3 regions of the Marinomonas vaga genome follow, and region 2 is predicted to be linked to each of the others. Evidence: predicted binding sites of a transcription regulator. Region 2 holds the regulator's gene; each other region holds the start of a gene.
What was found. The regulator FNR, encoded in region 2, switches genes on or off when oxygen is low (the NO sensors DNR and NnrR bind a similar motif). The targets are predictions, from matches to a motif close to TTGATNTANATCAA.
Positions count from the first base shown of each region.

Region 1: rutA (pyrimidine utilization protein A) is a predicted target of FNR. The motif match lies at 2,425-2,438, and genes of this name have one in related genera.
Region 3: ACZ5DR_RS17420 (YdcH family protein) is a predicted target of FNR. The motif match lies at 4,824-4,837, and genes of this name have one in related genera.

Region 1 covers NZ_AP043903.1:3,618,716-3,626,130, forward strand. The annotation lists gene rutD (pyrimidine utilization protein D) at 1-160, opposite strand, end outside; gene rutC (pyrimidine utilization protein C) at 184-573, opposite strand; gene rutB (pyrimidine utilization protein B) at 584-1,294, opposite strand; gene rutA (pyrimidine utilization protein A) at 1,291-2,382, opposite strand; gene rutR (HTH-type transcriptional regulator RutR) at 2,807-3,502, shown strand; gene ACZ5DR_RS17025 (PA4780 family RIO1-like protein kinase) at 3,602-4,456, shown strand; gene ACZ5DR_RS17030 (serine hydrolase domain-containing protein) at 4,549-5,577, opposite strand; gene ACZ5DR_RS17035 (hypothetical protein) at 5,782-6,321, opposite strand; gene ACZ5DR_RS17040 (GFA family protein) at 6,503-6,916, opposite strand; gene ACZ5DR_RS17045 (addiction module antidote protein) at 7,245-7,415, opposite strand, start outside.
Region 2 covers NZ_AP043903.1:3,325,453-3,332,867, forward strand. The annotation lists gene hemN (oxygen-independent coproporphyrinogen III oxidase) at 1-1,268, shown strand, start outside; gene fnr (fumarate/nitrate reduction transcriptional regulator Fnr) at 1,299-2,060, shown strand; gene ACZ5DR_RS15685 (adenine phosphoribosyltransferase) at 2,088-2,630, shown strand; gene ACZ5DR_RS15690 (YfaZ family outer membrane protein) at 2,698-3,261, opposite strand; gene ttcA (tRNA 2-thiocytidine(32) synthetase TtcA) at 3,274-4,110, opposite strand; gene ACZ5DR_RS15700 (SprT family zinc-dependent metalloprotease) at 4,183-4,701, opposite strand; gene ACZ5DR_RS15705 (RecQ family ATP-dependent DNA helicase) at 4,691-6,457, opposite strand; gene ACZ5DR_RS15710 (YecA/YgfB family protein) at 6,516-7,163, shown strand; gene ACZ5DR_RS15715 (Spy/CpxP family protein refolding chaperone) at 7,231-7,415, opposite strand, start outside.
Region 3 covers NZ_AP043903.1:3,707,239-3,714,653, reverse strand. The annotation lists gene cydB (cytochrome d ubiquinol oxidase subunit II) at 1-844, shown strand, start outside; gene cydX (cytochrome bd-I oxidase subunit CydX) at 886-1,002, shown strand; gene cydD (thiol reductant ABC exporter subunit CydD) at 1,040-2,758, shown strand; gene ACZ5DR_RS17425 (amino acid ABC transporter ATP-binding/permease protein) at 2,724-4,391, shown strand; gene ACZ5DR_RS17420 (YdcH family protein) at 4,473-4,739, opposite strand; gene ACZ5DR_RS17415 (DUF748 domain-containing protein) at 4,992-7,415, opposite strand, start outside.

The DNA.
Region 1 (7,415 bases), 290 kb from region 2:
CCATACTTTTCCCAGTGCCATAGTGATCATAAATAATGACCTTGAAGCGCTTCGCCAGCTCAGGCACTTGCGCCTGCCAATAATGGTGAGAACCACCCAGCCCCGAGGAGAGTAAAATCGCCTCGGAGTGAGCAGGATCACCATGGATTTCGTAATACATGGTCTTCCCTGCCTTGCTCTGGATTAGTCTTTGCCAACGTGAGCAATGGAAGCGATCTCAACCAGGGCCGCTTCTTTTACTAAGCCACATTGAATGCAGTAACGGGCAGGTTTTTCACCGGGAAAAAACTCCGCATAGACTTGGTTAATGGCAGCGTAATCGCCCCAGTCTTTGATCATAATCATGTTGAAGGTCACATCTGCCATGGTGCCTCCCGCTTCTTCCACCACGCCTTTGATGGTTTCCAAAACGTGTCGAGTTTGCGCACTGGCATCCCCCGGAAAAACCACGTTGTTATCACTATCAAACGGCAAGGTGCCCGACACATAAACAATGCCGTCCGCCATTGTCCCAGGGACAAAAGGTGCAATAGGTGTTCCGGTTCCTTTTGGCATTACAGTTTGCTTTGGCATACATGATTCCTTATTCAGAGAGAGCGTTACGGTAGTCTTCTAGGCTGGCAACCCAACCAAAAAACGTGCTGATGTTTTTAAGGGCGGCGTCATGGGCAGACTGAGGCCCAGCGGGATAGGTCGCATCGGACAGGGCGATACCAAAATATTCCAAGTGAAAACCATCACGCAGAGTCGACTCCACACAGACATTGGTAGCGATCCCCGTGAACACGAGATTACGAATCCCCCGCGCACGGAGCATGCTGTCTAGGTTAGTGTTAAAAAAGCCGCTGTAGCGGGTTTTCGGGATAATCCAATCCCCTTCCTGAGGTGTGAGTTCATCCACCAAGGCATAATCCCACCCGCCCTTTGCTAAGAATCGGCCTTCAAGTTCGGGCTTCTTACGCATGGTTTTTAAGGCATTAGACTTATGCCAGTTAGGAGAGCCTTCGCCCCCCGCTTCCACATATTTTGGGTCCCAGCCATTTTGCAAAAACACCACTTGGATGCCTGCTTTGCGGGACAACTCAATGGCCGTATTAATGTTTTTCACCACTGGTGCGGTGGCCGACACATCAAACCCCGCCAGATCCAAATAGCCCTCGATGGTGGTGTAGGCATTCTGCATATCCACCACGATCAAGGCCGTTTCGCTGGGCTTGATGGCAATGGCTTCCGGCTCAGCGTTAATCTGCTTGCTCGTATCCGCACCGGTATTTAAGGCGTACCCTGACATCATGCGGCGTACTCCCCTTCCACAGTCACGTGCTGGCGGGTTTTCATTAATGGCTGAATGCGCTCGCCAAAGGCCGTCACACCTTCAACAAAGTGATCAAAGGTCAACAACACACCGCCAGTCCCTTGCACTTCTGCCACTTCGTCCAGTAGCTTTGCTACGGTTTCGTAGGAGCCCACCAAGGTGCCCATATTGATATTGACCGCCGAAGTCGGATCAGACATTTGACGCACATTGGTATCAGAACCTGAGGTTTTGTCTTTGGCAGCCTGAACCCCCAACCACTCCAGTGCCTCGTCGTCTTTGCCTTCTTTATAGCTTTCCCACTTTGCGCGAGCCGCCTCATCGGTTTCATCAGCGATCACCATAAAGAGCACAAAAGCACTCACATCACGACCAGTCTTTTCGGTGGCACCTTTAAGACGATTTATCGCAGGCTCAAAGGCTTGTGGTGTGTTGACCCCTTTGCCAAAGATAAAGTTGTAGTCAGCAAATTTGGCCGAAAACGCCATGCCCGCATCACTGGAGCCGGCACAAATGATCTTCATTCTCTCCTGTGGCTGAGGACTGACTCGGCAGTCTTCCATGGTGAAATGATCCCCTTTGAAATCCGACTTGCCTTCGTCCCACAGGTCACGCAACACCTGAGCATACTCAGAGAGATAGTCATAACGGGAACCAAAAAACTCATCCCCTGGCCATAACCCCATTTGTGAGTACTCAGGTTTTTGCCAGCCAGTCACAAGGTTCACACCAAAGCGACCATGGGAAATGGAATCAATAGTGGACGCCATACGCGCCACAATCGCAGGGGGCAATGTTAGGGTCGCCGCGGTAGCGAAAAGTTTGATTTTAGAGGTGGCAGCAGCCAAACCCGCCATTAGGGTGAAAGACTCTAAGTTGTGATCCCAAAACTCTGTTTTACCACCAAATCCACGCAACTTAATCATGGATAAAGCGAAGTCCAGACCGTAGTGCTCAGCGCGCAAAACAATCTCTTTATTGAGATCAAATGTCGGCATGTACTGAGGTGCATTTTCAGAGATCAGCCAGCCATTATTTCCAATCGGGATAAAAACACCAATTTGCATAAAAACTCCTTTTATCTTTCAAAATATCTATCTGCTCACTTTTTGATCTATATCAAGAAAGATGCCAAAAAAGTTTTACTTATATTTAACAATCACTTAGCTAAAAACAGCCTAAAGTTTTCAGACCAATTGGTCTGTTTTGAACCATCTAGAATGGTGCAACCTTTTTTCATCATGCACTTAAATCGAACAAAAAGTGCACACAAAGACACACTTGACCATGACCAAACGTCATAAAATGGATTCAAAATCACACCTTTCTAAACAAGGAAATTTGAACGAAAACACGATGGAAGAGTGATCTAACTGAGAGACATGACTGACAAGGCAACCAAGTTAGTCACACATGCCCTAGCAAGTGGTACAATCTCAGCAACTGCTCTTGATGAATTAAAGAGTTCCCTGAAAGGACGTAGCGTTTTCAATGACAAAAACTGACATCTCTCTGAAAGACACCAAGGTTCAACCCCTAAAAAAGCCTCGTACCGAGACCGAACCAGGTGCCCGTAGACGTAAAAAGTTTGATGACAAAAGACAGTTTATTTTAGAAACGGCGTTATCCGTCTTCTCTACCTACGGCTTTCACGGAACGACCATTGAGCAAATCGCCAATACTGCGGACATCTCTAAAACCAACCTATTTTACTACTTCAGCAACAAAGAAGCCCTGTATCTCACCATCTTAGAGAACATCCTTAACGACTGGCTGAAGCCTATTGCCGTGTTTGAAGAAATGGACGACCCAGAAGAAGTCCTAAAAAACTACATTCGCCTGAAGCTAGAGCTGTCACGGGATCAACCGGAGGCGTCACGTCTGTTCTGCCTTGAGATCATCCAAGGGGCACCGATTCTCAAAGGCTATCTTGAAAACGAGCTAAAGAGCCTGTTGCAAGACAAAACCAAGGTCATCGAAAGCTGGATTAAAAAAGGCAAGATCAAACCCATTAGCCCGATCCAACTGATCTTCTTCATCTGGTCCACCACCCAGCACTTTGCCGACTTCAACGTGCAGGTCAAAGCCATCACAGGCAAAGACCTATCGAATAAGAAATTCTTCGAAGAAACCTGTACCTCGATCCAACAATTAATCATTGATGGATTAAAGCGTCCAAGGCTTTAGGTTGGCGACCTGACCACCTATTTCACTTTACCTATAAAATGAAACCTCACTATCCTAAGGATTATGGTTTCCATTTTTCTCTGTCATTAAAGGAATGTCATGAAAACCCCAAAAAGGCTGCAACCACTGATTGAAGACGGACTCATCGACGAAGTGATTAGCCAACTTATGAGCGGTAAAGAAGCCACCGTTTACATGGTCCGCTGTGGGTCTGACATCCGCTGTGCCAAGGTGTATAAAGAGGTTAACAAACGCAGCTTTAAACAAGCAGTGCAATACCGTGAAGGCCGTAAAGTGCGGAATAGCCGCCAAGCTCGCGCCATGGCAAAAGGCTCCAAATACGGTCGCGAAGAGCAAGAATCCCTCTGGCACAACGCCGAAGTCGATGCTCTATACAAGCTGGCCCAGGCGCACGTGCGGGTGCCTCAGCCCTATGGCTGCTTTGATGGGGTCTTGCTAATGGAGCTGATTACCGACGCAGACGGCGATGTAGCACCGCGCTTAAACGATGTGACGCTCACCCAAGAACAAGCCCTCGAACACCACACCCAGATCATCCGAGATGTGGTACGCATGCTGTGCGCTGGCTTGGTACACGGCGACCTATCGGAATTCAACGTACTTGTGGATCAAGATGGTCCCGTGATCATAGACCTGCCCCAAGCAGTGGATGCTGTCGCCAACAACCATGCTGAATGGATGCTAGAGCGTGACGTCAACAATATGCGGGATTACTACGGTCAATTCGCCCCAGAGCTGCTCACCACCCAATACGCCAAAGAGATATGGGACATCTACGAATCCGGCAAACTTAAACCAGATACCGAACTCACAGGTCATTTTGATGAGCCAACGGAAGCGGCGGATGTGGATGCCGTCTTGGTAGAGATTCAAGAAGCCTTTGAAGAAGAGCAAGCAAGGTTGAGACGCATAAAGGGAGACGAGGAAGATTGAGAGAGGTTGCGAGGGATTAAGAGAGATTGAGAGTTTCAGCTTGAGTTATCGTCTCAAGCTGAAAGTTATACTCGTCTGCTCCCGCTTGTTTTCTATTGAGCCGACTGAATCGCGGGAATGATATCTTCGCTCAACATACGATGCAGTGAGTCACGATACCCTGTGCGACCAGAAGGCAAATTTTCCTGAGACGTAATGGCCACGGTGAGCTCTAAGTCCGGCAATACATAAATCATCTGACCGCCATAGCCCCAACCATAATAGCCCTGCACGCCAGCAAAAGGCTGCATAAACCAGCCGTAACCATAGAGCCCACGATGAAAACGAGACTGAGTTCTTGGCGTCCAACTTTGCTCTATCCATTCTTCTGACAGTATCCGTTTACCGGCTTTTGTGACACCACCTCGACGGTACAACTCACCAAAGGCCAATAATGATGCGGGCGTCATGCCCACTTGATTACCGCCCATTGGAATCCCTTGGGGGTCAGTCTCCCAACTTTGTATTTGCACACCAGAATCTTGAAACCAGTCATTGGCGAGCTGATAAGTATGTCGCCCACTTTGTCCCATAATGATGGCCGATAGCACATGGGTATTCCCGGTGGAATATTGCATATTCCTGCCGACCTCCTCTACAAAAGGTCGGTTCAACACATTCTTCACCCAATTATCACTGGTGACCCAAGCACCATAATTACGACCAGACGTACGCTCCAATCCAGCTTGCATAGACAGCAAATGACCAATGGTAATCTCTTTTAAACGGGGATCAGGATCACTCGGAACCTGATCCGGCAGTAACGCCGCCACAGATTGATCCACACCATCCAGCACACCACGATCAATGGCAATGCCAACGATTGCTGACATCAAGGATTTTGAAGCCGACTTAATGTTTGTCACCGCCTCGATGTCCGCATTGTTATACGCCTTAGACCAAACACGCTCCCCCTGATAAGCCACTTGAATGGTTTCGATATTAGAAAAACTCTGGGCAGTTTTATCCATGGCACTGAAATCAATAGCGCTTGCCTGCGCCACACCCGCGGCCATAACAACAACCGATGCAAAGGAGCTAAGTACTAGTTTTCGAAGAATCGGGGATCTTGATAAAAGCATAAAAGATAAATCATCCGTTGAATGGAGTGAGTACTATTCTATTAAGAGACAAGTCATAGAATAAAAAGTGCCCTAGGGCTTTAGAATGATTGGGTTGAATGGGCGGTTAGCAAATAGAGATTTTTCTTGGCCTTGGTATCTTTTAGTACGCTGGTATTAATTGAGAGGCTCGCCCGACTATATAACCCCCAGCGGTTTGGCTTGTTAACTTTTTTGCTTGTAGAGATACCAATATTTATGGCTCCCGATTACAGGGACTAAGAAAAATAGTCCAGTCGCACTATCAACATAGTGCATCACCAACCCGTCAGCAGTTTTAGCAAATTCATAGGACCTCCAGTTTTTTGCAATGACGCCATCTCGGTTTACAAATTCACTGTTTTCTATGATGAGTGAACCTTTTTCGCAAAAAAAGTCTTTATCACTCTTAAATAAAGTAGAGTAGACTACTGCACCATTTTCAGAGTGAGCGGTAATACGCAAGCTTTCCTGTAACGGATCGAGAGTGAACTCAATAGAGTTGAGCTCTAGCACCTCTTTAGAAGATGGAATAATTAACCATGCCAAATTTAAACCGCTTTCGCCTTTGATGGTCGTTGCAATATTTTCATACGCCCCAGAAACGTCAGGACAAATATTGCTATTAGATTTAGGGAGCTTTGCCCATGCATCTGGAAACTCTTGATTTGAGTTTGACGCACACCCTGTTATCAGCAGTATTAATAAAATGAGTAAATACTTCATGCTTCCCTAAAAATCTAACATCTATGAACCGTCTGCTTTTTGCGAGCTGAATCGACCGATAAAAAGCGCGGCCCCAAGGCACGATCTAACCTTTTGGGCATCGCTTTCTTTTGCAGTGAAAAGCCAATTCCCCTTCGCTCTATTGTGTGATAATAAATGAAGAATCGGCTTTTTCAGCCGCTTACCCTTCTTGTTCAAAATGGGCGAAGACCTCTGCGCCTGTCATATTATGTGTTTCATTTTTAAATTCATAATATTCTGGCTTTTCATCAATAAATATTTGGTGAGTCAATACAAACGCTTCATCAGTTTGTAAAAGCCCAACAGGTATATGGTATTGATTGGCTGGTAGTAGATAATAAAACAGATGTGTACCACATTTATTGCAAAAGCCTCGCTCTGCCCACTCAGAAGATGAATACCTAGTAACGCTAGTTTCATCTGATATTTTAACAGAATCGGCACAATCGATAGCTAGCATAGGCCCGCCCATCCAGTTTCTACACATACTGCAATGACATACAGCGACTTCGCTGCTGGTGAACTCTACTTCTAAATCAACGGAACCACATAAGCACTTACCATGACCTTTCATAGATCCTCCGATATATTTTTATTGTGAGTGACACCTCACATCATCTAACACTCAATGCAGAGGCACGGATCGTTTTTTGACCCAAACTCTGGAATATAAGAATAGATTATCCACTTGAACTACTGGGGTCTGATGAAAAATAAATTTACCAGTATCAAGTGTACTTGTAGTTCAGGCGATTTGGCATCTAGGTAGCTGGTCTCGTCGCCGATGCAATCGCCTCCTACAAGTGCTTGAACCTTCTATTTTGCTTTTGAAGTTTCAAGGTTTGTCGAGCTGAAGCTCGACCTATAGCTAGGTAAGGTGAGCTTGAGTGACTAAAATAGGGTTAGTTTGGCGTAATGGGTTCAATCGTAAGTCGGCAGTTAAAAACGTTAAGTAGTTTAGTAATGGTTTCGAGTTTAGGGTTGGCGTTGTTGTTTAGCGATTTATACAAGCTTGCTCGGGTCACCCCAGCTTGCTTAGCAACATCTGTCATGCCTTTTGCTCTGGCCGCGAT
Region 2 (7,415 bases):
CACTGATCGACAAGATGTTGACGCCCTCAAATCAGCCTTTAAGCTTGTATTTTCATGTGCCTTTCTGTGCGCACCTTTGCTATTACTGCGCCTGTAATAAGATTGTGACCAAGCAATATGATAAGGGTAACGAATACGTGGAGATTTTGGGTGAAGAAATGCGTCTTCGCTCCTTGATGCTTGACCAAACCCGCCCAGTAACACAACTCCATTTTGGTGGTGGCACCCCCACTTTTCTTAGCGAAACCAACCTAAGACGCTTGTTTAAAAAAATCGATGAGACATTTACTTTAGTGCGTGATGGCTCACAAGATTTCAGCATTGAAATTGATCCGCGAGAAGTTGATCGAAGCAAACTGGAAACACTGGCAGACCTTGGTTTTAATCGAGTCAGCCTGGGCATTCAGGACTTTAATCCGGATGTGCAAAAAGCCATTCATCGAATCCAGTCATTAGATCTGGTCAACAAGGTAGTCAATGATATAAGAGCGTTAGGTTTCAGCTCCATAAACTTTGACCTTATTTATGGCCTACCAAAACAAACTTTAGAAGGTTTTGATAAAACCTTAGATCAAGTCATCGCATTATCTCCTGATAGGATCTCAGTATTTAATTATGCCCACTTACCAAATAGATTTGCGCCACAAAAGCGAATTCTAGATGCTGATCTACCATCACCCGATCAAAAACTTACATTATTAAAATATACCATTGAAAAGCTCACGGGAGCTGGCTACGTTTATATAGGCATGGATCATTTTGCTAAGCCCAGCGACCCTCTAACGATTGCTCAGCAGCAGGGTCATATGCAACGCAATTTCCAAGGTTATACCACCCACGCAGAAACCGACCTGCTTGCATTTGGTGTCTCTGGTATTAGTCAAATTGATGGGGCTTACTTTCAAAACCATACGGATCTTTCGCTGTATCAAAACAGTATTGAGAATGGTCAATTAGCCATTATGAAAGGCTATATTAGTCACCAAGACGATCGTATCCGACATTTTGTGATCATGCAGTTGCTTTGTCACAACTATATTTCCAGCAGCATGGTGGAGTCTGAATTTAATGTTAGTTTTTGTGAATATTTCCAAACTGAACTAGACAGGCTAGCAGCGCTGGAGGAAGATGGCGTCCTGACAATCACGAAAAGTGATGACGGCGTTACCATCCAAATTAATGAGATTGGTCGATTACTAGTGCGCTGTGTGTGCATGGCTTTTGACCAATATATCAACGAAAACGCATCATTTTCTAAAGTCATATAATAACGCCCGATCGAGCTCAGGGAGAGTCCAATGTCTGTTATCAACGCAAATACTCGTTTCAATAGTAAATTGACATCGCAATGTCAGAATTGCAGTTTAAGCGCCCTTTGTTTGCCAATTGCCTTGGCTGACGAAGACGTAAACCGCTTAGATCAGATTATTGAACGTAAGCGACCGCTTAAAAAAGGTGAATTACTCTTTCGCCAAGGTCAGGAATTCGACTCTGTGTTTGCTGTGCGTACTGGCACACTTAAGACATTCAATATTACTAATACCGGTGAAGAACAAATAACAGGGTTTTATTGCCCTAGCGAATTATTGGGTTTAAGTGGCATTGATAACAACACATACCCTGTATCTGCAAAAGCATTAGAAACAACGACAGTCTGTGAAATTCCATTCGCTCACTTGGAGCAATTAACAGCGCAAATTCCGTCCTTGAAACATCAGATCTTTCGTTTGATGAGTCGTAAGATATGTGACGACCAACAAATGATGGTGTTACTTGGCAAGAAAAATGCGGATGAAAAAGTCGCTTCATTCTTGATGAACCTTTCCCATCGTTTTAAAAAGCGCGGTTACTCTGCCACCTCTTTCCGTCTTTCCATGTCACGAAGTGAGATTGGTAACTACCTTGGATTAGCTGTTGAAACAGTGAGCCGTGTGATGACACGCTTCCAAAAAAATGGGCTGATTGATGTGGACGGCAAAGAAATTACCATTGTCGATCTGCCAGAGATGGAGAAACTTGTCGGTGTTGTGGAAGAGTGTGGTAAGATCGAGCACGCTTAATTAACCAAACAGTTAAGGTTTTACTTCATGCTCTTTGATGACTTTTACTTTAAGTCGCTGATTCGCACGGTCGAAGACTGGCCAAAGCCAGGTATCAGCTTCCGCGACATTACTCCCATCTTCACCAACCCGAAAGGGATGAGAATGGTCGTGGATGCCTATGTTCACCGTTACATTGACTCAGACATCACTCACATTGCTTGTATTGATGCACGAGGCTTTTTGATCGCATCTGTGTTGGCTTACGAGCTACGCAAACCTTTGGTACTTGTTCGTAAAAAAGGCAAGTTGCCAGGCAAAACGATCTCCCAGAGCTATGACCTTGAATACGGCAGCGCAGAGCTGGAGATTCAAGAAGATGCCGTATCTGAAGGCGCCAATGTTCTATTGTTTGATGATCTTATTGCAACAGGTGGCACCTTGATCGCAGCCATGTCTCTGCTTCGTCAGCAAGGCGCTACAATTAAAGAAGTAGCCTCTATCATTGATCTTCCTGATCTAGGTGGTAGCGCTAAAATACAGGAACTTGAAGTGCCTGTCTTTGCATTATGTGCCTTTGAAGGCGAATAGCTTTCCCTTCCTAGGGACAATAAAAAAGGTGGCCATTGGCCACCTTTTTTTGATCTCTCAAAAGGATTTAGAAGTAAGTTACCACACCAATTCCGATGCTTTTGTTCATTTCAGCATCAGAAGAGTAGTCATCCAAATCGACATTGGTTAGGCCGTAGCGGACAAACACAAGAGCATTACGCAAAGTACGGTACTCACCTCGGATCTCAGCCTGGTACATGTTTTCAATGTTTTGGAACGATAATACTTGAGGAGAGTAGTATAGGGAGCCATAAACGCTGAAACGGTTTGCCTTAGGGAATGTGTAACGGTAGAAGCCACCTAGTCCCACTGCAACACCATCATCGTTGTCCCCTACTTCAGTATCAACCGCCAACAAGCGAGCCCCAATACCAATCTGAAGTGGGTAATCTTTCGCTGTATCTTTATCTTCAATATGGGCACCAATGTAACCATATTTACCGTCGTCGGTATGGTACATACCACCAGCATCAAGGAAGTATGAGCCTCGATCGATACTCACGTCAGCTTTAACCGCTTCGTTTGAAAGAGAACCTTCAAATGTGTTTGCGCTTGCTTGAGCGGCTACGGCAGCACCTAGAGCCAATGGCAGTATTTTCTTAATCGACATTCTGCATCCTTTTTAGAGCGAAATTATATTTAAACGTTTTAAAGCGTCTTCCGACTGTTTAAGACTTTTAAAATCAAACAGTTCGGTATCTGCCAAATGAGATGGCACAACATTCTGTATTGCGGAGAACATTGTGTCTAATCGTCCTGGGTGTTGTTTTTCCCAACCTTGCAACATCTCTTTAACAACTTGTCTCTGTAGATTTTCCTGAGACCCACAAAGATTGCAAGGGATAATAGGGAAAGCCTTTAGTAAAGAGTATTCCTCAATATCTGACTCTTTACAGTAGGCCAAGGGGCGAATCACAATATGTTTGCCGTCATCACTTAATAACTTGGGAGGCATGGATTTCAATTTACCACCAAAAAACATATTTAAAAACATGGTTTCTAAAATGTCATCTCGGTGATGCCCCAAAGCAATTTTAGTCGCACCAATCTCTTCTGCGAAGCCGTATAAAGAACCACGACGTAAGCGAGAGCATAAACCACAAGTAGTTTTACCTTCTGGTACCACTTCTTTTACGATGCTGTAGGTGTCTTTCTCTAAAATATGATAATTAACACCCAATTCATCAAGATAAGCAGGCAGAATATGCTCTGGAAAGCCTGGTTGTTTTTGGTCCAAGTTCACCGCGATAATTTCAAATGTAATCGGCGCACTGCGCTGTAAATTACACAAAATATCAAGCATGGTATAAGAATCTTTACCGCCAGATAGGCACACCATGACTTTGTCGCCATCTTCAATCATGTTGAAATCAGCGATGGCCTGCCCCACATGTCGGCGCAGACGTTTCTGCAGCTTGTTTAGCTCCAGTTTTTCTTTTCGATCAAATTCAGAATTCATTTACAAGTACCGTATATCAGATGGCGCTATCTTACTACAAGGTCAAACGCTAAGCATCAAGCTGTCTCATTTTTACTTGGCTCGAACAAAGGCTAAATGGCCTTTACATCGCTTACAAAGATACTGAGTACCTCGTTTGGCTCGACCATGACGATGAGCGGTAAATTCATGGGTTTGGCAGTCACACTGATAGATAAATAAACGCTTAGGGCTTGGCACGTCAAAGTCATGGGTTCGGTCCGCTTCTACATTAAACAAATGCTCCATGATAGCCGTCCATTCAGGACCATGGGGTTTGGGCCGGCTTCCATAAACTTGAAACACCACAAGATGCGCAACCTCATGGGGCACTACTTGCTCAATGAACTTTTCACAGTCTTGCTTGAGCATGAAAAGATTAAAACGCATTTCGTTCGTTTGTAGATAGGCTGTCCCAGCCGTTCGCCCTCTTTGTTTAAAGTTAAAAGTCGGGACAACAAGCTTGATCTTAAAATAGCGTTCGGCAAGCTGAATGCAGTGGGCAATCTTTGCCGTAATTTTTGCCCGAATGGCCGGTGTCACAGTGCAATTTGAAGCAGGGTTAGAACTCACCAAACAATTCCTCTGCATTAAGTTGCTCTAGTTGAGGCACACTCAACCCAGTCACCCGACTTAAAGATGCGTAGTTTTTGGGGCGGGCGGAATAAATTTTATGAATTTGCACATCAGACAAATGCTCATAAATTTTATTGGCCACAGTCCATCGCATAAGTCCTTTCCAACTTCGATCATTTAACGAAGGCAATTCATCACTTTCTTTCACTGCTGGATAATGGAAATCAGCCGTAAGAATGAGCTGGTCACTGCCTTTTAATATCCGTCGACAGGTTTCATCCATAGTGATCATAAATGGAGCGGTTTGATGAATTCTTATGTAATTCAATGCTAAAAGACGGCGAATAACACCTTTCCACTGACTTTCGTCCAGACTTTTGCCACTGCCGAATAGTGGATGATTAGACAAACCGAAAGCAGCGACACTTTTGTTATTTTTACCTAAAAGTGTTGCGATCATCACAGAGAAAGAAGCCAGACCTCTTGTCTTATGGACCAAAGTCAGTAATTTTTGCGCTGCCACGGTCACATTATGCTGAGCACTTTGCTTAATACATCGATCACAATGGCCACAATGCTCAGTGTCATCTTGGTTAAAGACCTTTAACAAGGCACTCTGACGGCAACCTAAAGACTCAACGCAGCGGACTAACTCCCAAAAATCCTCTTCACCCACACCTTCATGTTGCACAAACTGCCATGCTTGCAAAATATCCTGCAGACCGTAAAACAAAAGAGCATAAGCTTGACGGCCATCCCGCCCAGCTCGGCCGATTTCCTGTACATAGTTTTCAAGTGATAGAGGCAAATCCATATGCACCACAAAGCGCACATGATCCAAATCTATTCCCATACCATAGGCAGTGGTCGCTACCAGTACTTGAACTTCTCCAGTAGAAAACCCATGGTGAGCTTGTATGCGTTGCTCATGAGGTAAATTAGCGTGATAACTTAAAGCGTTGACACCTCGCTCACGGAGCCATTGGGCGATGTCCTCGGTTTTTTGCCGTGAACGACAATAAACAATGCCTGGTTGAGCCAGACCTTCTTTCATTAAAAAGCCAAGCAACTGGTGTTTAGCCCGACGTTTTTGCGATATTTGCACCCGTAAATTAGGTCGATCAATGCTCTCACGGATTACCTTAGGCGACACCAGAGATAAAGCATGGGCCACATCAGCTTCTTTAGAGGGTAGTAATGTCCCCGTTAATGCGATGACAGGCGTCTCAGGAAACACCTGCTTTAATTGACCCAATTGGGCATATTCTGGACGAAACTGTTGCCCCCAACGCAGCACACAATGGGCTTCATCCACGGCAACACAGGACACTTCAATATCCTGCAGCAACCCTAACACACTGGGCTGTAGTAACTTCTCTGGAGACATATACAAAATCTCCACATCCCCATGACGTAGGCGCCAATGAAGATCGTTCTGCTCGGCGCCGTTTTGCGTTGAGTTTAAGAACTCTGCTTTTATTCCGAGGGCAACCAGATCTTCCACTTGCTGTTGCATGATTGCGATCAATGGACTCACCACAATCCCCACACCATTACGAGCCAATGACGCCACTTGATAAATGGCCGACTTACCAGCACCTGTTGGCAGCAATGCCAGCACGTCTTCGCCATTTATTATAGGCTCAACACAAGCCCATTGAGACCCGATGAAGGTACTAAAACCAAGGCGCTGCAATGCCACGTGGCATTCTGGAGGGATAGCTAAACTGTGGCTTTTCACCGATTTGCTCATGGTTTTTTACAACTGATATGTTTAAACTGTGACGCGATTAATTAATAGGAATGCCTAAATGCACCACCAACCACTTGATGACCTAGAACTCGAAGAACTCGAAAACTTTTTGGACTCGGATGCTGTTCATGAAGACTGCCAGAATTTTGTCATGGCACACGGTTTTTTAACAGCCCTAGCAATCAGTCCAGAAGCGCCAGCCCCGTCTCAATGGTTGCCTATCGTATTTGAGGAAACCCCAGAGTTTACCTCCGATAAAGAACAAAAGCACATCGAGAATCTACTCGTACGGTTATTCTCTGATCTCCAAAAAGAGCTGGAATCGGAAGACGATTATTTAGTCCCATGTGACATTGAAGTCAGCCATAATCCAGATGAGCTCAGTGAGCTAGAAGAATGGGCATCAGGCTTTATGGAAGGAGTATTCTTTACTGAGCGCTATTGGTTTGAATCAGAAAAGGAAGAAGAAGTCGCAGAATGCCTACTACCCTTTATGGTGGCATCAGGACTGTTCGAGGATGAAGAAGTTCAGCAAATTCGCGAAAGTGAAAAACTGACCCAATCCTGTATCGCCCAGATTCCTCAGCTTATAACGGATCTGTTCCTTATCTTGCGCACGGAGCCAGAGAAAAAAACCAAACCAAAGTTCCATCCTGGCAAAAAAGGCAGCCAAGGTAAAAAGACAGGCAAAAAAGGCAAACGTTAATACCGTTCTTTTTTGAGGCACAAAAAAGCCGCTAATTAGCGGCTTTTTTAATGATTAGCGCAGTGACCTAGCTACGCTGAGGTAAGGCTTCTAGCTTAGAGATTTGCTCATCGGTCAGCATGGCATAAAAGGCATGGCGGGTCTCCGCTTGCTGAACGTCCAAGCGCATCATCAAATCACCTCGTTTTTCAGCTAATTCTGCCACTTGATCCACATAATCCCCAGAAGATGGCTCAAGATTTTGAATCGGCT
Region 3 (7,415 bases), 380 kb from region 2:
CCGTCCGATCGGGTTTGATTACCGCTCTAAGTTGGAAGGTTCTAAATGGCGTAAAAGCTGGGATCTAGGCATTGGCTTTGGCTCAGCTGTACCTCCCATCATTTTTGGTGTGGCGTTCGGTAACTTGCTACAGGGTGTGCCATTCCAGTTTGACGAGTACTTGCGTGTTACTTACACCGGGTCATTCTTCGCTTTGTTGAACCCGTTTGCCATCGTATGTGGCCTGGTCAGCTTGCTGATGCTGGTCACCCAAGGTGGCGCTTGGTTGCTGATGAAAACGGACGGTGATCTGTTTCACCGAGTTAAGAAAGCAACCTTTATCAGTGGTTTGCTCACCGCAGTCTTGTTTGCTCTGGCGGGTATTTGGTTAGCCGTTGGTATTGATGGTTACGTAATCACCAGCGAAATCGATGGCAATGGCGTCTTAACACCATTGATGAAAACAGCGGAAGTTCAGCAGGGGGCATGGTTAGCAAATTACAGTGCTGTACCGGCATTGATATTAGCGCCTGTTGTGGGTCTTGGTGGTATGGCTTTGGCTGCTCTGTTTGCTGCTGCAGGTCGTGGTGGCATGGCATTCCTAAGCTCTTCTCTGGGTATTGCTGGGGTGATCTTTACAGCGGGTGGGTCTATGTTCCCATTCTTGATGCCGTCTTCTACCTTCCCAAGCATGAGTTTGACTATGTGGGATGCGACATCCAGTGAAACGACGCTGATGATCATGTTTGTCGTGGCGTGTATTTTTGTACCGATTGTTCTTTTATACACCCTTTGGAGCTACTTGGTGATGTTCGGTCGTATGACCAAAGAGCACATCGAGAAAAACTCTCACTCACTTTATTAATAGAAATGGGGCAGGTCGCTGCCCCAATTTGAGGAGTTACTATGTGGTATTTTGCATGGGTTCTAGGCATCTTGTTGGCGTGTTCATTCGGCATCATTAATGCAGTGTGGCTTGAGTTTTCAGGCTACGAAGGTGAAGAGCCAGAAGATTCCTATTAAGGTTGTGTTAGCCAATCATTAGGCGGGTATTTGAGCGATGAAGAAAAGAATTAAGACCCCAGAGCAGCAATTTCTAGCGGCGTTGCAAAACGAGGAAAGAAAGCGCTATCAAGTAGTTAAATGGTTAGGGGTCTTAATTGCTTTTGCGTTGGTTGCTCAAGCCGTTGGATTGGCAAAAGTCTTTTCCGATTTGGTATTAGAAGGACGTTTTCCTCTGACTGCAGCGCTGCTATCGGCTGCTGCGTTTCTTACTAAATCATTTGCTCAGTACTGGCGCGAGCAGCTGAGTGCCGCCGCCAGTCGGGCCATTCGATTTTCTTTGCGTCAGCGCATGATTAACCACTTAACCCAGCTCGGTCCACGTCGTCTCACCATTGATGAAGATGGTGGCTTGTCGACACGGGTATATGAGCAGGTGGATGCGCTGGACGATTATTTTACTCGGTATGTACCTCAAGTCTTTTTAGTGACTTTCGTACCTTTGACCATTCTTGTTGCGGTGGCTCCTGTGTCTTGGGTCGCCTTTAGCATTTTTATGGTTACAGCACCCTTGGTGATTTTTTTCATGATTTTGGTGGGGCATAAGGCCGCTCAAGCCAACCGTCGCCAATTTAATGTGCTGCAAATGTTGTCCAATCAATTCCTCGATTTGAACCAAGGGATGGGAGAGCTCAAGCGCTTAGGTCAAACCCCAAAAGCCCGTGAACGCTTGGCAATTACAGCAGAGTCTTACCAAAAAACTACCATGGGAGTGTTGCGTTTAGCCTTTCTTTCAACGGGCACTTTGGAGCTGTTTGCTTCGGTCTCTATCGCCATGGTTGCGCTCTACTTAGGGCTCGGCCTATTAGAGCAATTACCTTGGCAGGTGGGGGTGGCCCCCGTAAGTTTGTTTGCAGCGTTTTTCTTATTATTAATGGCACCAGAGTTTTATCTACCTTTGCGCCAGCTAGGGAATGATTACCATGCCAAACAAAAGGCAGAAGCTGCTGCCGTGGATATCCAAGAGCTCTTAATGACTGCCGATCAAGATGAGTCCACCCATAAACTGAACCCCCAGAGTTATCCTAGTGCCATAGGGGCGTTTATTGAGTTCAATAAGTTGGCTTGGTGTCACAATGGTCGTCAGCGGTTGCATCCTATGAGTGCTATTTTGCAACAAGGGGATAGGGTGTGGTTACGGGGTGAATCAGGTGCAGGCAAATCCAGCTTGATGACGATTCTTTTAGGCTTTGAGAAACACTTTGACGGTGGGCTTTATGTGGAAGGGGATGCCTTCCATAGTATGAACATGGCCAATTGGCGTCGCCGTTTGGCTTGGTTGCCACAAAATCCTGAGTGGGTTCAGGGCACTGTTCGCCAAAACCTAGAATTAGGAATAGGGCGCTGTACAGATCAAGCTTTATTGGATTCTTTAAAAAAAGCCCAGTGCTGGGAGTTTGTGGAAACCTTGCCTTATGGTTGGGATACCCCAATCAGTGAAGCAGGGACAGGTTTGTCCGGTGGTCAAATGCAGCGACTGTCTATTGCTCGTGCCTTGTTAAGTGATGCGGATGTTTGGTTGTTAGATGAGCCTTGCTCCGGCCTAGATCCAGACACGGCAGAGCAAGTATTGAACACCCTAGATGAGGTCAGCTTTGGTAAAACGCTGATCATCGTCAGCCATGATACCCACCCTGTCGTATGGGCAAATCAACGTTGGTTAATGACTCAGGAGGGCGTGCATGTCGAAGCGCAGACCCCAATCTCTTACGTTTAAGTCTTTATTAATTGAAAACCCATTCGGACTGCTGGTGTCTGTATTGATCGGTGCGGTGGCTAGCTTGGCTGCAGTGGCGTTGCTTGGTATTTCGGGATGGTTTTTATCCGCGGCAGGTTTGGCCAGTGTTCTGGGCACCGCTTTGGTGTTTGATTTTTTCACCCCTGGAGCATCAGTGCGATTGATGGCTATCTTACGAACGGCTGGCCGTTACGGTGAGCAGGTCTTTTCCCATGATCATTTATTGGGCTTATTACGCAGTTTGCGTTTATGGGTCTGGGATCAACGGGTGAGCACTGCCCCAGGGCGTTTGCATAAGCAAACCCGCGGGGATCTGTTGCAGCGTTTAGTGGGGGATTTGGATCAGATTATTAAGTGGCCGTTGGCGGTGGTCATGCCTTGGGTTTACAGCTTCCTTGGCTGTCTTGCTTTATTAGGATTGGCTTGGTGGGTTGCGCCGGTACTGGCCATCCCCGTGGTAGTCTTTGCCCTGTTTCAATTGTTGGTTTGGCCCTGGCTGGCAAATCGTTTAGCCCTGCAGTCTGTCTATCAAATGCAAGCGCTATCGATTCACCGTCGTAGCCGTTTTATGTCCGTGTTTTCTTCTCTCATCACCTTGACTATCCGTGGCCATTGGCAAGATTACAGCAAGCGGTTGAATACCTTAGATGATCGTCAATGCACAGCTCAAGCAGTAATCCAAAGGGTAGTGAGTCGTATTAAATTGGCGATTCAGCTGACCAGTTTGGTGTTGATTGTGAGCCTTCTAGGCATGTCTCTGCAGATCGTTAACGGTGATTTAATGTTGCAGGAAACCATTGCTGGCCCTATGTTGGTCGCTTTAGTGTTAGCAGCCTTGGGGGTAAATGAATTGGTTCAGCCCATGGCTATGGCATTTTTGGCTCAGGGGCAATCTAAGGTAGGTTTGAAGCGTTTAAACCAATTACAGCCAGAGTCTAGTCGAAAAGCAGATAGCACCCAATGTACTCCTGTGACATCTCCTGCGAGTTTGCAGCTATATGATTTTTCCGGTTGTTACCCAGGTCGCGTGATGCCACCCATTTCTATGGGGGTATATGCCAATGAGCGGGTGCGCTTGTCCGGCAAGAGTGGTTCGGGAAAATCGACTTTATTAGCGGCGTTAGCAGGGGATCTTGAAAGCAAAGGGAAGGCAAAGGTTAACGGTGAATCCTTAAGTCTCTATCAGAATGAATCATGGCGTAAAAAGGTCGGGTATCTACCCCAGGAATCCATCATCTTCCAGCAAAGCTTGGCTGCCAATCTTCGTCTGGGGGCACCAAATGCCAGTGATGGTGAGTTGCTTCGAGTATTGAGTGTGATGGGTTTAAGCGAATGGGTAGCTGCTTTGCCTAATGGCTTGGATACATTGTTGGGGGCCCAAGGTCGTGATGTGTCGGGTGGTCAAGCGCGTCGTATTGCTTTGGCGCGTATCTTACTGCGTAAGGCGGATGTGCTTTTGCTGGATGAGCCTTTTGATGGCTTGGATAGGGCCAGTATTAAGCGGGTATGTGACGCCTTGAGATCTCCTGAATTCGCTCCCAACTTATTATTATATGTCAGTCATGTGGATTCAGATTTAGATGGTTATGCCACTCAAACGATTGAGTTTTAGATGGTCATTTTCGTGATGGTAGGATAAAACAAAAATGCCGAGCAGTGCTCGGCATTTTTATTGGCTATGAGGGTCTTAGGATTAAGCCTCTGCCGCTAATTCTTGGTGTTTAATATTGCGCAGCATTTGCAACATAGTGTCTTTTAGTTTTAGACGGCGTTTTTTGAATTCCTCTTCTTCCATAGTGCTCGCCAAGATGATCTCTTGTTCCATGTTGTGGATTTCATTATCTAGGTGGTGGTATTCCTCAAACAGACGCTTAAAGTGGGCATCGTTCATTTTCAGAGTATGAATTTGATCTTTGTATTCGGGTAACTCATTTACCAAGCTGTGGTTGTCTTGCAACATGATCGTTCTCCTTCATCTTTTGCTCTTTGATTCTAGATTACGCCTTCTGTGGCTAAGGTAAATTGATTTTGGTCATATCTTTGTTTGATGCAGATTATTGTCAAAGAGGGCGCATTTTTGACCATTTTTTGAGGATAGTTTATGGCATCTAGAGGGCTAATGGAGTGAGGGGTTAAAGAGAAAGCAGGATGGAAATACATAAGCCAGTCTCTAAATGAAGAGACTGGCTTATTAATCGTATGATGGCTTTGGTTAGAAAGTTAAGGTCACTCGCGGTTGAGCATCCTGGTCTTCATCGATTGTTGGTGAGCAGATAAAGATTCGACTTGATGCGATCTCATTGTCCACTAAGTAGGCTTTTAGGCTCTCTGCGCGCTCGTTAGCGATGCCATAGAGCTTATCTTCGTCACCTTCCTGTAAGTTATCGTAGGTTAGCTCTTCATCAAGATCTTTTGCCACCGCAACGCCACAGGCTCTTAGCTCTGCTTCTGGACGGTCATTCATAAGGGCGATTAGCTGGGTTAGGAAGTCTGACTGTTCGTCATTCACTTCTGTCTCACCGTATTCGAAGTTGAGAGGTTGCACCCTTAAGCGTAGTACCTGCTCTCCGGCTAATTGAGCCAATGAAATAACGTTGGCGTATGGGACAAAGGTCTGCATCACATAAATGCTAGAAGCCTTGTATAGCCCTTGACGTACAGGTAACAGGAAGAAGTTCTGCCATTGGAATTGAGGGCTGCTAATGTCCCCCTTCAATGGCAAGTCCAGCACGATATTATCGTCGCCATCTTTGAGGGCGCCCACAGCTAGGTTGAGTGGAATCGCACCAGCTTTTAACACAGTGTTGCTGTCTTTTTTGCCCCCCAAATCAAACTGACGCAAGACGATGTGGCTATTACCGTTGAGCTGGCCTTGGTTGGCAGTGACGTTAAGATCCATGTTCAACTGCCCTGAGGCGATATTGTAGCCCAGTACATTTGCAACATACGGAGAAATGGGAGGCAGCTCTACTTCACGGACTTTGGCCTTAGCGTCCATGGTGAGTTTAGCGGCTGTGGGCTCGATCGTTAGATTACCATCAAGGCTGGCGTAGCGTCCGTTACGGGCTTTGAGTACCACATAGGTTTGTGCACCGTCGTCACGGGTATTAAGGTTATCGACAGTTAGCTCGTCAATGGTCAGATCCCGTTTGAGAGTGGGGACTATGCTCCGATCCACGAGGGTCATGGTGGATTCTGGGGATAGAATGATCTTACCTATGACCACATAGAAGTCTGGTGTGGTTTCCTTGGAAGGGCTGACTTCTGAGTTGTTTGTTTCGCTTTCGGTACCCGTGCCTGAGACTTCTTCGGTGGAGGCTACATCAGATGATTTAACTGAGCTTGGCAGAATGAGATTCTCAATGCGCTGGTTCTCTGCCAGTACTAGGTTGCTGGCAAGTTTATCCACTACGAGGCTAGCAATTTCAATACCTTCGGGGCGTAGAGCAATACGATTTATATCCAGCTGATCAAAGGTCGCAAGGGCCGGTAATTCACTTTCAGTATTGGGTTGAGATGCCACAAATTGCTGTAACTTGAAGGAATTTACGTCGGCAGAAATGTCCGTACCATTCACAGATAAAGCGGGGTTATCCAAAGCCAGTTCATCCCAGCTTGTCAAAGTGCTGCCATCGGCTAACTCTACATTCACTGTGCTTATGTTGAGGGTGTTATCTGAGGTGTTGATGTGAGTTGCTTGGTCAGATGTTCCGAGTTCTATTTTTAACTCATTTGAGGAAAACACCAACTCATCCATGATGCCTTCTAAGGTATCGGATTGGGACACAGATAAAGCGCTCATATCAATGCTGTTTGCGGTGTTATTTATCGCTGTTTGTTCCCCCTGTTGGAGGAAGTCCAATGAATTATTGAGGGTCAGACTTTCTAAACTCACGTCTGTATCAGGTTGATTGTTTGGCAGTTGTGTTAGGGACGCCTTGAGGTTGGATAATTGAAGTCCCGATTTCCCTGATAAGGCAGTACTGTCACCACCAAGTTGAGCCGCCATGTTATTTAGGGACCAATCTAAACGGTCTAAGGAGATGTCTTGGGCATCGGATTGGTAAGCGACACCCCCTAGCTGAAGCTGGGTCTTATCCCCTTGCAGCGTTAACTCTTGAGTACCAGATAAGCTACCTGAGAAGGCTGTATTTAAGGCCAGTGAGTCTAGGTTAGCTGCTTGATCAGGTTGCTTGCTTTGACTGTCCGCTGTCATCAGGGAGCCTTTGAACCCCTGCGTATCGAGGGCAAGCTCGGTATTGAAATTTTGACCTTCGTCAGACTGAGTCACTTGTGTGTTTAGAAGATTTAAAGTCAGCGCACTTAATTGTGCTGTCCCTGAGTTTGCCCCAAGATTAAGCTCTGTTAATGCTAATTCAAAAGAGTCGGTGGCGATCTGTTGTTCCGTTTCATTTGCTTTTAAGGCGACAGGCGATGAAAAACTCAGCCGGCCTAAGCTTGCGGATTCTCCTTTGGCTGTCTCCGCCGTAAGGTTGTCGCTGGTTAAAGACAAGGTGCTTTGGCCTTCTCCTTGTTGGCTGTCCGTATTGAATTTAAAACCAAGGTTGGCCAGCTCTGCTTTTAGGGTGCCAAGGCTTAGTTTGTTGCCATTCACTGTTCCTTGTAATTCTTGGGT